2 regions of the Cytobacillus spartinae genome follow, and region 1 is predicted to be linked to the other one. Evidence: a T-box and tRNA genes for the amino acid it is inferred to sense, from the RefSeq annotation. Region 1 holds a T-box; the other holds one or more tRNA genes.
The links. A T-box is a leader RNA that pairs with one kind of tRNA and senses whether it is charged. The one in region 1 lies ahead of thrS (threonine--tRNA ligase), so its partner is inferred to be a tRNA-Thr.
Positions count from the first base shown of each region.

Region 2: it has a tRNA-Thr gene. The T-box ahead of thrS (threonine--tRNA ligase) is inferred to sense a tRNA for this amino acid. The anticodon was not compared.

Region 1 covers NZ_JBIACK010000011.1:166,659-173,987, forward strand. The annotation lists gene ACFYKX_RS19750 (MarR family winged helix-turn-helix transcriptional regulator) at 1-234, opposite strand, end outside; gene sda (sporulation histidine kinase inhibitor Sda) at 689-832, shown strand; gene ACFYKX_RS19760 (PAS domain S-box protein) at 1,004-2,791, shown strand; gene thrS (threonine--tRNA ligase) at 2,843-4,051, opposite strand; T-box leader at 4,106-4,321, opposite strand; T-box leader at 4,360-4,582, opposite strand; T-box leader at 4,655-4,876, opposite strand; gene ACFYKX_RS19770 (TolB family protein) at 4,965-6,221, opposite strand; gene ACFYKX_RS19775 (GNAT family N-acetyltransferase) at 6,442-6,942, opposite strand; gene ACFYKX_RS19780 (glutathione S-transferase family protein) at 6,956-7,329, opposite strand, start outside.
Region 2 covers NZ_JBIACK010000004.1:125,592-132,920, reverse strand. The annotation lists gene ACFYKX_RS10690 (hypothetical protein) at 1-139, opposite strand, end outside; partial or broken gene ACFYKX_RS10685 (YwbE family protein) at 295-486, opposite strand; gene ACFYKX_RS10680 (hypothetical protein) at 502-648, opposite strand; gene yyaC (spore protease YyaC) at 645-1,196, opposite strand; gene ACFYKX_RS10670 (YolD-like family protein) at 1,283-1,612, shown strand; gene ACFYKX_RS10665 (hypothetical protein) at 1,617-2,108, opposite strand; gene ACFYKX_RS10660 (Rok-like winged helix domain-containing protein) at 2,828-3,361, shown strand; gene ACFYKX_RS10655 (NfeD family protein) at 3,389-3,619, opposite strand; gene ACFYKX_RS10650 (hypothetical protein) at 3,669-3,878, opposite strand; gene ACFYKX_RS10645 (hypothetical protein) at 3,917-4,108, opposite strand; tRNA gene ACFYKX_RS10640 (tRNA-Thr) at 4,139-4,211, opposite strand; tRNA gene ACFYKX_RS10635 (tRNA-Leu) at 4,215-4,300, opposite strand; gene ACFYKX_RS10630 (hypothetical protein) at 4,800-5,240, opposite strand; gene ACFYKX_RS10625 (hypothetical protein) at 5,237-5,446, opposite strand; gene ACFYKX_RS10620 (DUF4262 domain-containing protein) at 5,608-6,015, shown strand; gene ACFYKX_RS10615 (thermonuclease family protein) at 6,198-6,878, shown strand; gene ACFYKX_RS10610 (hypothetical protein) at 6,939-7,088, opposite strand.

The DNA of each region.
Region 1 (7,329 bases):
TTCTAGCTTGGATATTAGTTGGCTAGCTGCGCTTGCGGTGATAGAAAAATATTGTGATATCTCGTTAACGGTACGGTTTTGCACTCTTAAAAGCTCTAGGATAATTTTTTGCTTAGTAGATAGATTAGAAAATTCGTTATCGTGTAGCTTCTTAAAATCCTCTAAAAAAAAGGAACTCAGCGCATTAGAATAATCGACAATTTTTAAGCATATTTTTTGAATATCTTGATTCATAAAATCCACCTCTTAACTTAATTATAATGCACGCTTAATATTTAAGTAAAGTTAAATATTTAGTGATATTACATTACTTTTGTTTATACCAAACCGAGTTCAAGTTAAGAATAAGAATAGAAAACCTTTCGGTATTAAGAAATGGCAATGCCTTTTTAGATTTTTAGCTCCAATCTAAAATGGTCTGTACATTAAACAGTCCTAAAGCCTTTACCCCCCTAAAGATGTTGGGTATAATAGACAAATGTAATTATCACTATACTGAGATTGTTAATGTGTAGACGAGTTTACTGTAAATAATTTCAAGAGAATAATAGAGGCTAGGCTATTAGAACAAAGTGTTAGATGGGAAAGAAGAGTTTTATCAACTTTGTTTAACGGAAGCTATTTCCCTACTGGAAAGTTAGTTATTGAGTAGCGTAATAGATTTATAAATAAAGGGGTAAAGTTAGTTTTGAAAATTTCAGACAAAGAGTTAATAGAGGCTTATTACTCATCGCTGCAATTAGCGTTAGATCATGATTTTATTCATATGTTAAAAGTAGAACTAGATAAAAGGAATATAAAACTTGACCAAAAAAAGATTCAAAAAAATTAATTACTTTCACACCATTATTAAAGAGTATCTTTGCATACTAGGTGAGAGATAGTTAATTTCAGATCCTGTTAATTTGTTAAATGCACACTTTGTATATCTAATTACACTGGAAAATATTATCATAATAAATAGGGGCTTTATACAATCCGATATTTTAATAGGGGATCTGACATGACACAAAATTTTCTTGAAATAGATTCAATCAATGCAGATATATTTAATAGAGCTTTTGAATACGCACCTATTAGTATGGCAGTCATGGATGAGGAGGGTAAATTCCTTCATGTTAATTCATCTTTATGTGATTATTTAGGTTATACGGAAGAAGAACTTAAGAAAATGAGCTTTCATACCGTTACCCATCCAAAAGATTTAATGCTGGATTTAATGCAAAACACAAGGCTTCTTAATGGAGAAATAACTACCTTTCAAATGGAGAAGCGTTACATCCATAAACAGGGACATACAGTTTGGGGATTACTTAAAGTTTCTCAAGCACCATTTATGGGGAAGATGTTGACAATAGGACAGGTTGTTGACATTACAGAACAGAAGGTTTCTGAGGTGGAACTAAAGCGATTAAAGTCGTTTTATGATTTATCATCAGAAGGAATTGGTATATTTGATTTGAATGGTTGTATCATTCAGGTAAACAGGGCTTTCGAGGAGATATTTGGCTGGAAAGAAGATGAAATCAAAGGGGAAAAATTACCGGTAACACCTGATTTTACACTTGACGATGCACGCTATTTAATAAACGAAACACTTGAAGGAAGAGTAGTACGTAATTTTGAGACCATTAAGCAAAGGAAAGATGGAAGACTTATTACAACCAGTATAAGCATGTCTCCTATATGTGATGAAGAGAATAATACTGTTGCTCTCGCAGGAGTGGTTAGGGATATAACAGAAGAAAAAACAGTTCGTTCACTATTGCAGTCGTTCATTGATAATAATTTGGATCCTGTTTTAATTTTTGATCAAAATGGAATTCTAATAGAAGCGAATCATGCAACCGAAAAGTCATTTGGATGGACTGTAAAAGAATTAATAGGTACGAACATAGATAATCTTCCACTTATTCCCGAAGACCGAATTGATGAGGTTCAAAACTATAAGATTAAAGTTTTAAAAGGGAATGGGTTTTTAGAGCATGAAACAGTACGATTAAGAAAAGATGGCACATACATTAACGTACTTATCACGAGTTTTCCTATAGAGGATCATCAACATCTGATTAACGGGTTTGCCGTAATTAAGCGTGATATTACTGAAAGGAAGAAGGCTGAAGAACTAATGATTCAGTCTGAGAAACTCTCTATTGCGGGCCAGCTAGCGGCTGCTATCGCACATGAAATTAGAAATCCACTTACATCTATTAAAGGATTCCTAAAATTATTGCAGTATTCCAATGAAAAAGATTTATATTATGATATCGTACATAATGAGATCAACCGAATTGAACTTATCTTAACTGAGCTTTTAAGCCTAGCAAAGCCACAAAAATCGAAAATGATACAATGTGATATTCGAAAAACTTTGGAGCACGTTACTTCGTTGCTTGAGGCTGAAGCCAATATGAATAGCATTGAGATTATTAAGAAATTTGATCTAGAAGTGCCAGTAATTTTATGTGATGAAAATCAAATTAAACAGGTATTTATTAACTTTATTAAAAATGCAATGGAAGCTATGTCTAATGGTGGTTCACTAAAAATTGAAGTTTTATTGGATGATAAGATTTTTATTCGTTTTACTGATACAGGATCTGGTATTCCTGAAGAAATTTTATCAAAGATTGGACAGCCCTTCTATACAACAAAAGAAAATGGAACCGGCTTAGGTTTTATGATTAGTAAGAATATTATTGAAAATCACAACGGCACTGTTAAGATTATTAGTGAAGTTAATAAGGGAACTTCTGTTGAAGTAATGTTACCTCTTATACAAGTTCAATAAGATGAGGTGAAAATCCAAAAAGGTCTTTAAACCTTTTTGGATTTTTTAGTTTCATCGTTTAACAAGTTCGTATTTAAATAAATAGAGCAGTTCCTCAATCGTCATATCACCTAAATTTCCTTCTTTCCGTTTCCTAACTGATAAGGATCCTTTTTCCATTTCTTTATCACCAATGATAATCATGAAAGGAACCTTTTGGAGTTCTGTTTCCCTGATTTTTAATCCGACTTTTTCAACTCTATCATCTACTTCAATTCGGTACCCTAATACCTCCAGTTCCGATTTGATTTTATAAGCAAAATCCAAATGGGCATCGGAGATCGGCAGGATTTTTGCTTGAATAGGGGAAAGCCAGAATGGAAATTCACCACCATAGTGTTCAATAAGAATAGCCATAAACCGTTCAATCGACCCGTAAATCGCTCTATGAATTATAATCGGGCGGTGGGGTTTATTATCTTCACCAATGTAATGACAATCGAATTTTTCAGGCATTTGAAAATCTAGTTGGACAGTACCGCACTGCCAGCTTCTCCCCAGGGAATCCAGAATATGAAAGTCAATCTTTGGTCCGTAAAAAGCACCATCTCCTTCATTTACTTGATAACTTATAGACTTTTTCTTTAATACGGATTCAAGAGCATTTTCTGCTTGATCCCACATCTGTACGGACCCCATAAAATCCTCAGGACGAGTAGAGAGCTCAACTTTATAACTAAAACCAAACTCTGAGTAGAATTCATGGATTAAATCTAATACTTTATCAATTTCAATCTCAATCTGATCTTTCCTAACAAATAAATGTGCATCATCCTGAGTGAAAGAGCGCACTCGTAAAAGTCCATTCAAAGAACCTGACAGTTCATGGCGGTGAACTAACCCTAATTCGCCCAAACGAATCGGAAGTTCACGATAACTTCTTCGTTTACTTTTGTAAATTAGCACTGCACCAGGGCAATTCATCGGTTTTAACGCATAATTTTGATTATCAACATTGGAAAAATACATGTTTTCATGGTAATGATCCCAATGACCTGATTGCTCCCACAGTTCTTGTTTCATCATAATAGGTGTCTTGATTTCTTGGTATCCTGATTGTTGATGCTTTCTTTTCCAAAAACCTTCAAGTTCATTTCGCAAAACCATCCCCATCGGTAAGAAGAAAGGCATCCCAGGAGCCTCTTCCATTGACATAAATAACTCTAATTGCTGACTTAACTTTCGGTGATTCTTCATTTCAACTTCATTATGAGTTGACATATTATTTCCTCCAAAAATTTAAATTGAATATAAAAAAGACCACACTCATCCCAAGATAGGGACGAATGTGGTCGTGGTTCCACCCTAATTCCGCAACGTGACTAGCACATTACGCTCAAATCGATAACGGTTTCCCGATTACGGATACTTTTGTTCCCCGCAATAGCTCCAAGGTGGTAAATCAACCTTTTTCTTCAGGGCTTTCAGCCGGTGACCCTGATCTCTGGAAAGAAAAGTTAGGATGAATCATGTCCTTATCAAAGCAATTTATTATTATTTTATATACAAAAAACCGCACTCCTCCCTAGTAAAGGGACGAGTGCGGTCGTGGTTCCACCCTAATTTCGTAATGATGTCATTGTACATTACGCTCAAAAATAATAACGGATCTCCCGATTATGGATACTCTCTTTTCCCCATAATAGCTCCAAGGTGGTAAATGATATTCTTTACTTCAGGGGTTTCAGCCAGCGCCCCTGATCTCTGCAAAGTAAAGGTAGAAATCATTCATGTCCTTATCAAAGCCTTAAAAATATTCTATTGTAACTTGGATTACTTTTAAATTTATTTTCAGAAACATCAAAAAACCACACTCATCCATACGCAAGGGACGAGTGTGGTCGTGGTTCCACCCTAATTTCGTAATGTAGTCAATACATTACGCTCTATAACAGATAACGGATTTCCCGATTATGGATACTTACATTTCCCCATAATAGCTCCAAGGTGGTAAATCATCCTCTTTCCTTTAGGGCTTTCAGCCAGTGACCCTAATCTCTAGAAAAGAAAGTTCAAAATGATTCATGTCCTTTTCTTAGCTTTTTGTAATTTAAATGGTATTTTTATGAATTATATGGTGGGAATAACCAAATGTCAATAGGTATTTTAAATAAATAAAGTATTTATTAGTGATTTAATCCTCCTTCCCATACCCTTTGAAAAAAGTAATTAATTCAACATTCTTTATCCATTCCTCTGCACCAGTACCGTCCGGATTAGCTTTCCAAAGAGTTCTGTTATGATCCGTGATAGACGTACCTCTAAGCCATACAAGCTGTTTCATGGTTGAGACATATTGGGGTGCAAAGTCACCGAACCCTTTAGGTGGATGTGAAACTTGAATTTGTTTATTTTTAGGCAAATTTATAAAATAAAGAGAAGGAAGGGGATGTTCACTAAAGTCATTAGACCACTCTTTCTCCTTTATTCTTGACGTCACTAATTCATCATTACTAATCCAATCGAAGTCAAGGTCGGCATAGTCCTCAGGGGTGTAAGTTCCCGATACTGGCATTTCCCTCACCTTTAAATCCTTGTTCTTAAAGCCAAACACAATTCTCCCACCACCGGCAATAAATGCAATCGTATCATTAGATGGTGCCCACTTAGGTTTCCCCACATCAAGAATCATTTCATCTAAAACCTCAAAATCTTTTCCGTCACTAGAGATCACACATAGCATGTTGCTATCCATAGACCATGAAGCAGTAGGGGAAACAACAAAAGAAATCCAATTGTTTGAGGGTGAAAAGGTAAAGTCGCTCGAATAGACGGCAATTATTTTGTTGTTATCATCAACACCGATTTCTCGTGGAAGGGTAAAAAAGTGATCCACACCACCGAATAGAATTATATCAGAATAATTATCTTTCACCTTTTTTGTATATAAAATGGAACTTGTCCAACCATCAGGACGAAGGACACCAGATGAAGATAATAAAAAACCACTGCCGTCTGGTAACCAAGTGTAACCACTTACACCAGTAGCTATGTTATAAAATTTCTCCATGTCAGAAATATTCAAGATACCTTTTGAATTAAATGATAGTATATTTTTTCCTGGTGCCCATCTTGGTGAGTATCCATCGTGGAACAGTTTTTTCTTCTCTTCTGTTTGAATATGATAAATCCAAACTTCTGACTGATCCTCACCATCAACATATTCGGAAGGTACTAACCTTTGATAGATAACCGATTGACCATCAGGTGACCATTGAGGTGTATCAAACACTTTCCCTTCAAATGTAATTTGTTTCTCAGCATTATTTATAAAAATCCAAAGGTTTCCATCTCTGACAAAGGCAGCTTTAGGAACGATATTATCTGCTAAAATCATCGTAGGTGGGAAGAAAAGTGTACAGATGATAACGGATATTAGGAACCTCCACATATTGTTTACCCCTCCTAAGAGTATCTAATAAAGTAATCTTTTTATTATGTGGATTTTAGAGGAATTTAAGTATTTTTCTGAATAAGAGGAGTGGTCTATTAATTGATTTATTAAAATCCTTATGTTTGGACTATTCAAAGTGGTCGACCTATTATCCAAAATAAAAACACCTGACCAAACCGTCAGATGTTTTTAGGTGTCATCTTATGAAAATATGCGTCTATATTGTTAATCTAAAAGCTTTTACAATAATTCCATCATTAGCCGGCTCAAAGTCATATTGGGGAAGTCGTTCAAATCCAATACGTTCATATAGCTGTAATGCACTTTTCATAAATTCGGCCGTATGTAGACCAATGGCATCAAGGCCTTTTTCTTTTGTCCGTTTTATACATTCTGTGATTAAAGCAAAAGCAATTCCTTTGCCTCGAGCTTCGGGGTCTACTGCAAGTAAGCGGATTTCTGAATAATCGAGCTCATCCACATATCCTTCATATGCATCTGATTTCGGTGGAAACAGTGCAACACTCCCAACTATTTTCCCATCTAATTCAGCAACTATTAAGTCAACGCCAGACTGAATATCTGCTTCAGAGGAAATGGCTTTTTTTAGAGCCTGCCAATGCTCATCAGAAATGGCTTTCGAGTGTTCACTGTATGCTTTAATTCTTTGCTCACGAATAAAGGATACTTCATCTATAGTCGCATTGCGAATAATCATCTTAAACCCTTCTTTACTTTGAGTATAGGAACTTCTCAACTTGATTACTTAATTTTTGACGGTTATGTTCTGTTTTCCAGCCAGTAGAATCAGGACCTTTAGGTAGAATCTTGACTTCATCCTTATTTGTAAAAATAGTAATAGATAGATGATAATGCTGTTTAATCGCATCGAAATCAGTCGTATCGCCAAATCCAGGTGTTTGATATAAATCCCGAACATAACCCCAAAGATTAGGGAACTCACGAATTAGAGTTCGATTCGTATTAAATGCCGTGTAGTAGGCAGCATCGAATCTAACAAGAGTTGTATAAAGGCGTACATCAGAATCCGTAATAAAATTACCGAGTAGGAAGCGGCTATTAGATAAAAGGTCCTCAAGCTCAT
Region 2 (7,329 bases), on a different contig from region 1:
CGTTTTTTAGCATGCGTATGAAAAATTGGCTATACACGAAATCGGTAAAGATGTTCTCTTGGTTAACAGCCGAATAGCCAAAATCTTGTAATCCATGGACACAATGCGTAATGAGTTGTTCACGAGTCAATTTCGGCATGAGAAACCTCCATATCTGTCCGTTATATTCATATTATATCACGATATTCATTGTGTTTCGAGGGATGAACACATAAAAAAAGAAGAGGTTGACTACTCCTCTTCACAATACCCATATAGTGCGTTCGGCTGGCTGGCACTCGTATTTTCACTCTGTTGTAGGATATGCTGAACTCTCCCAATTTGATTGGATTCTAGGCGCACCTTGATGCCTCTGGGGTGATAGGAGCTGTTTGTTAACAGGTCTTTTACCACTCCTCTTGTGAGGATTCCTGTCGGCTGGTCCTTTTTTAACACAATGTCTACGGTCATTCCGGGCTTCACACAAGCCCGTTTTCTTCCATCCATGTTTCTTCCCTCCCTTTACGAAGGATTGCCTGGCCAGATGTCATCTGTTTCCAAACCGTTTTGTTTTTTCTTTTGTTTCTCTTGTTTTTCGTACTCCTTGCTGTATTCATGAGCAAGCATGCACAACGCAATGATTAAAATGAGAGCAAATGCACCTGTCATGATACACTCCTCCTTTGAGTCAAGGAAGAGCGGTTAGTCACAATGGCTTTCGAAATGGTCTCTGCGATAGTTTTAGCCATATTCATGACCAAGTTCAGTGGCGTACATTGCAGCATGAAGGGTTCCATGTATCCTCCAATGTTGACCACTCCAAGGAGTCCGTAATCTCCTACCACAATGCCTTGTTTTTGAGTAATCGCTCCTGCTGAAACACTTCCTTTAAAGAGACGAATATCCCCCACTTCTGAGGTCTTTCCTAGTGTACAGTCAATCGCGATTACGGTTTTACCTTTCGGAATGGAAGACACGATCTGTTGGATATTCTTGAAATGAACCGGAGAATCTAACGTTCCGTACACATGAGGGTACCCTTTTTCTTTAAGGAATGTGCCGACCAATGGACCGAGGCAATCCCCTGTCGCACGATCGGTGCCAATGCATACAAAGGCGATTTGAGAGGAAGGTAGGTGGCAAGGGAAAACTTCTTTCATGAGGGGGATTAAGTCAACAGTTGACTGTTTGGGGTGTGACGGGGCAACATAGGACATAGGGAAAACCTCCATATTTGAATTGAGTTTCTTACCCTTAAGTGTTAAAATCAGAACATACATTCGATTTTAAAGAGGTGGGAGCAATGTTACGAGATCGTGGAAAGATGAAATGGCAAGGGTTTTTCATGCCTGAACATATTCGAGCGTTAAGGGAGATGGAGATGGAGATGAAAGAAACAAAGAAACCTCTGTTGGATGAATACGAAATGCAGGAAATGAACGAAACGATTCAAACAGCTCTGCTTAATCGCTGGAAAGTAAGATTGACCCTGCACGAAAGAGGATTTGAAAGAGATGTGGAAGGCTGGATTCGGGGAGTGAGAACCCACGAACAAATACTGGAACTCAAAACGGAAGAGGAGTTGGAGAAAGTGGAGTTGGAAGCGTTGATTCGTGTTCAGTTGCTAGGCTAATGAGTTATTTCTTTTTAGAGATAGTGAGCATCGCATAGTCGTCTTCTAATAGGGTAATGTGAACGGTTTCCCCTTGGTTTAAGCAACGACTTTCTTTTAGGTTGTGTGTCATGAGAACCGTGAAGGTTTCTTTGCTCACACGAATTTCATTGAGGCAATGGCTTAATCCCTCCTTGTCAGGAAGACAATTCTCATCCGACAACACAACTCCTTTGCCCGCTTGAACGGTTCCCTTGTAGGCTCTCACTAGATAGTTTCGGTCTTTCCCGTTGGATTGCCAATCATAGTCCAATAGTGCTGGGTGAGCGGTTTCTTTCGTAAACGGAATTTGCTCCTTGACGCCGCATACCCCTGATCCTTGAATGGTTTCCACCGGGAATTGGGCGGTATCTGTTTGTTTAGGAGTTTCTTTTAAAAAGAGCAAAAATCCTACCGAAGCCAATAGCAACAACACGCCTAAGCCTAATAGCCATTCTGCTGTTCGTTTGTCAGACACGATAAACACTCCTTTCCTAAAAATGGTGTGCCTCTAACCCCGTCTAGGCACGTGCGATGGTCCCCGTTCTACTTGACCTTCGTTCCCTATGTTCTCTCTACCAGGTCATATACCCGTACGTTTTGTAATCGTGAGGCACGGGATTGACGTATTCTTCCCTATAGAGATGTTGTTTCATTTTTCTCCGGAATTTTCGCTGCGTGACTTTTTTCATCCACGTATCTTCATGTCCGGGAGACGTGCGGGTGTGCTCTCGTTTTCGATGGCGAATGAGTGCATCTTTTCGTGGGTCGAAGGCTCTTCCTTTTGGATTCACGTATCTTGCGTGAGCCTTTTGAAGTTGTTCTTCTTCCCATTGAATGTTTTCTTCTTGATTGATCATAGTATCCCTAGAGTGTGGGGGCATGATTTTCTGTTCAAACGAATGTCAACAGAAGCCGAAACCATCACCCTTAGTGAACCAATCCATATGGAATCATCAAACGCTTCACCTTCCTTTCTGTTTTGACTCCCTCTCTCTACAGCAATTTCTAAGAATGATCCGAAATCGAGTCTTATTTCCCTATGGGAAAAAAGATCTGTTAAACAGAATTCGGAATGTCGGAGTCGTTGAGGAATAAATGTTCATAAAGTGTTACGATTTCCACTCTTCCCCACCATTACCACTTCTTGTATATTGAAAACAGAGTGTGATTTTTCAATACCCAGGAGGAATTCTCGTGTTTACAGAGCGTTATGCGATTCAAATGAGAATGCAACAAATCATGCAAGAACGAGAAATGCTACAAGAAGAGTATCAACAGTTGTTTCAAAGATTACGAGAGTTGGATGAGCGAGAGTACGTTCGAAAGCAACAAGCCAACCCTTTCCCGTCGTATGAACACGCATTGCCCATAAAAGAAGCCGTTAAAGAAACAGTGGAAAAGATAGAAAAAAAACCAGAGACAGAAGAAACACCTATAGACCAATTGATCTCCCTTCACCAAAACGTAGAAGAAGTAGCTGTTTCAAAGGATGAGAAGCCTAAACGAAGTTCACGCTTCCTTGGGATTGATGAAGACTTGGCATCTCAAGTGGCTCAAGTGTTAAAGAAAGCAGGAGGCAAGATTCAACAAAAAGATTTCAAGCGGATACTTGAAGAGAAAGGACTCCTGAATACCTCAAACTTTGACCACTTTATCAAGCGAATCATGAAACTAAACCCTTCTATTCAAAAGCCGGTTCGTGGTCAGTTTGAGTATATAGAATCATAAGAGAGTACAAGAGGAATTCCTCTTGTGCTATTTTTTTGTTTCCTTGTGGGTTTTGTTTTTTATGTAAGACTTGAGGGTCAAAAAGAGAATGAGAGAAGAAAGGATGAAGATGATTCCTTGAATAGCAAAAGAATCGGTGAGAAAGGTGGAAACACTTGCAGCAAAGGCACCGAGCGAGAACCATAAAAGGACAAAGGCGCCCGTGGCGAGCTCTGCTGTCAAGGTGAGAATCCCAAAGACAAACCAAATCACAAACATGGAAAACCCCTCCCTTAAACGCACATAACCGAAGCCCCCTTCTCGAATGTTAGTGAGAATTCGGATCGGCGGATTCGAGATGCCACTTCTGCAATAAGTAGGCATACAAGGAAGCAAGCGTCGCATCAAAGAGGAAACCATTCCAATCTCCCGTAAAAGCAAGAAGTGGGGCTTCCACCATGTTGAATACATAGAAAATGATGATGAGTTTCACCAGTAATCCTCTTGAATGATACATCTTCATCAAGTCATTCCACATTGAATGTTCCCCTTTCTTCTAAGAGATTCGTAGATGGGCTACGCTGTTTGGTAACGCTTCTTTAAGTAGTAGGCTAAACCGAGGGCAAACAAGGCATTTCCGCAGAAGGCGCCTACGTTTCCTTTAATGGCTTCAAACGGGGCTTCTACCATGTTCACGAGATACCACAAGATACAGATTTTATCGAATAGTCCTGCGTCATGGTATTTTGTTTTTAAGTCATGTAACACAAGAAATCCCTACTTCCCCTTAGAAAATAATGCCGACAACGAGACTCGAACTCGTAACCTCTTCCTTACCATGGAATTGCTCTACCATTGGAGCTATGCCGGCGTTTGGTGCGGTTGACGGGACTTGAACCCGTACGTCACGATGGACACCACCCCCTCAAGATGGCGTGTCTGCCTTTCCACCACAACCGCAAAGTATATCATGTTACTATTCTATCAAAATACCGATATTCAATCAAGGATAATAGGCTTTATTTTAAACGTAAAAAAGTGAACCCATTAAAAAGGTTCACCTCTTCCTTTTTCCTAAAAAATCTGCTTCAAATGCCTGTTGTTGTTCCAAATATCTTAATTTCTCCTTGAGAGAATTTAAGACTAATTCATCAAACGAATCATCAAAGAACATATCCGGAAGATGTGTTTGAGTCCGATTTTCTTTCAGAAATTCGGATTGACGGTACGTACAGTCTTTGCAAACCAAAATGACCTGTTCTCCCTCGATTTTGGGTTCAAGGTTTTGATGTGTGCTGGTTTCTGTTCTGAAATCTACAATTTCAGATTACAGGTTAAAGGGTGAATCATTTGTAAGGATTGATAGTCCTCAATACGTTTGGCGATTTTTTCAAGGATCATGAGATTTCCTTCTTTCTTCATCTTAGTCTAGTAAAGGGATCCCTTCGGATGATTCGGATTAAAAGGTTACTTGAATATAGGTAAGGAGGAGGTTGATCAGGAGCAAGAGAAAACAGACGCCTACTTCGGGATTGTTCTTGAGTTGTCTGGTTGCATGCTCCATTTCAGCGATTTCCCTCATAGAAAGTTCCTTCCGCCCTTTCCAGATTCGATAGGCGACCTTTAATCGTTTCCAAAGCGAGTAGGCACCGAGAAACAAAAGACTGATGAACAACAAAAGCATTTCTAGGTCTACATGAAAGACAAATAGATTGAGGATGCCTAGAATCCAACAAGGAATGAGCAACGGATGAAGCAACAAGCGATATTTGCTGTTCATGACCGTGACCTTGGATACCTTCGAAGAATTCATTTGAGGGAGGAATGGCCACTCCGCTTTTCCTCCTGCGGAGCGAAGCAGTCTAGTAGAAACTCTTCTTTTAAAAGAGGAGTTCTTCATGAGCGTAATCTCTTTGGGATACGTTCTTCGGTTTGAACTTTCCCTCTTACACGGTGGGGACTAGAGGATACAGGCGTAAAATCATCACACACCGATTGTACTGGAAGTTCCGCTCGGTGTTTGGAGCAACGAATATTTCCTCTCATACGGAAAGTCTGATGTTCGCAGTAAATACAGGTATCAGCAAGTCTGGCATTTGGCAGCATGAAGAACCCTCCTTTGTACGAGTTAATAATGCATATATTATACCATAATTCCGATGTTCTCATCAATGAAACTAACAGTCTATTTTCCTTACATGAGAGAACGTGTGTGCGCTATACTAAAAGGTAAAAGAGGTAAGTTGTGTGCAAAAGGGGGAAATGATATGAAGAACTTTTCAATGGATGCGATGCTGGAACTTGAGTCTCAGCTGCAGGATTATGGATGGATTGCTCACCATGAGGATTCACCAGACGGGAAAACCGCGAATCATCATACGCACGGTCTTGCCGAAAACTTTGATCATGATGACTTTCAGCTCGTGCTTGATGTGGACCCACGGATTCCACAAGAAATCTTCAGTCGCTTAGTTGATTTAGTGGCCGAAGGGACTGTGTTTCAAGAAGGCAAACGTTATGCCCGGGTGATAACCGGTTTTGAAGTCGAAATGAAACGAGTGGAAGAGGATGAGCGGGAGCTGCTTAGAGTGATTCTGCCGGATCCCAATGGAAAGTTTCCAGAGGATGACGGCTGTGAAGAGATGTACATGATGCAGGCTCATGCTTTCTTATAATAGGTTCCTTTGGTAATGACATATTCCTTTATTCGTAATAAACATGCTATACTAAAGACAAGTCTATCACTTTCAATCTTTTTTCCTTTAAGGAAAAAAGAATAGCATGAGGAGGAAGGAATATGAAAAAATGGTTGTTTGTTCTTCTGTCTTTGGTATTGGTCGGTTGCTCGGCTCCGTCGGTGTCACTCGATTCTAGTGAGACCGCCTATGCAGAAGAACCGTCTTCGAAACGAGTAAACGTGAAATTGTCTAAACCGATTGATGGCGATACGATTGAGGTCGTCATCGGGAAAAAGACCGAAAAGGTACGCTACTTGTTAGTCGACGCTCCTGAAACGTCTCACCCGAAGTTAGGGGTTCAGCCGTTTGGAAAAGAGGCAAAAGACTTTAATGCTTCTGTGGTTCAAAAGGCAAAGAAACTGGAACTTGAGTTTGATGTGAGTGAGCGGGATAAGTACGGAAGACTTCTGGCTTACGTATATGCAGACGGGAAAAGTGTTCAAGAAGAGCTCCTAAAGCGTGGGTTGGTTCGAGTGGCGTATGTGTACGCCCCGAATACGAAGTACGTCGACAAGTACCGCAGCCTCCAGAAAGAAGCGATGAAAAAAGGCGTGGGCATTTACTCCATTGAAAACTATGTGCAAGAAGATGGGTTTCATCCAGAGGTGATCAAGAAGAAAACCTCCACCCCTAAGACATCCCCTTCTTCTAGCTGCGTGGTGAAAGGAAACATCGCCTCCAGTGGAGAAAAGATCTACCACATCAAAGGCGGTGCTTCTTACAACAGCGTGAAACCAGAAGCGTGTTTCAAAACGGAACAAGAAGCGAAGAATGCCGGGTACCGAAAAGCCAAACGATAAACAAAGACCAAAAAAAGACTCTCCAACGCAGATTGCTTGGAGAGTTTTTCTTGCTTTCTTCTATTGGTCTGCGACCTTATCAAGGCGAACTCCATCAAGGGGTACTCCCCTTATGCTTTCAATCGGTTGAAGGTTGCCTCTCGTTGAAGCAAGAACCTCTGGTGAATCTCGATGACATCTCGTAAGAACGATTCCACCTCTTTTTCCCATCCAACTTCCTTCTTTTTGGTTTGCCTCCGAATGTAGTGATCCACGAATTTGAAATTGGATTTTTGCATGGAATCGGAGAAATCAACGAGTTGTTTGTAGGTTACTTTTAAGGTTTCAATTTGGCTCCCATTTGAACCACTCCTTTTTGAAAATGTACCTTCAGAGGATTTGCACCTCTCTCTAGGGTGGGTCTTCCCTACGCTGCACTTGCCATTCAAGGTTACCTGAATGCGAGGACTCG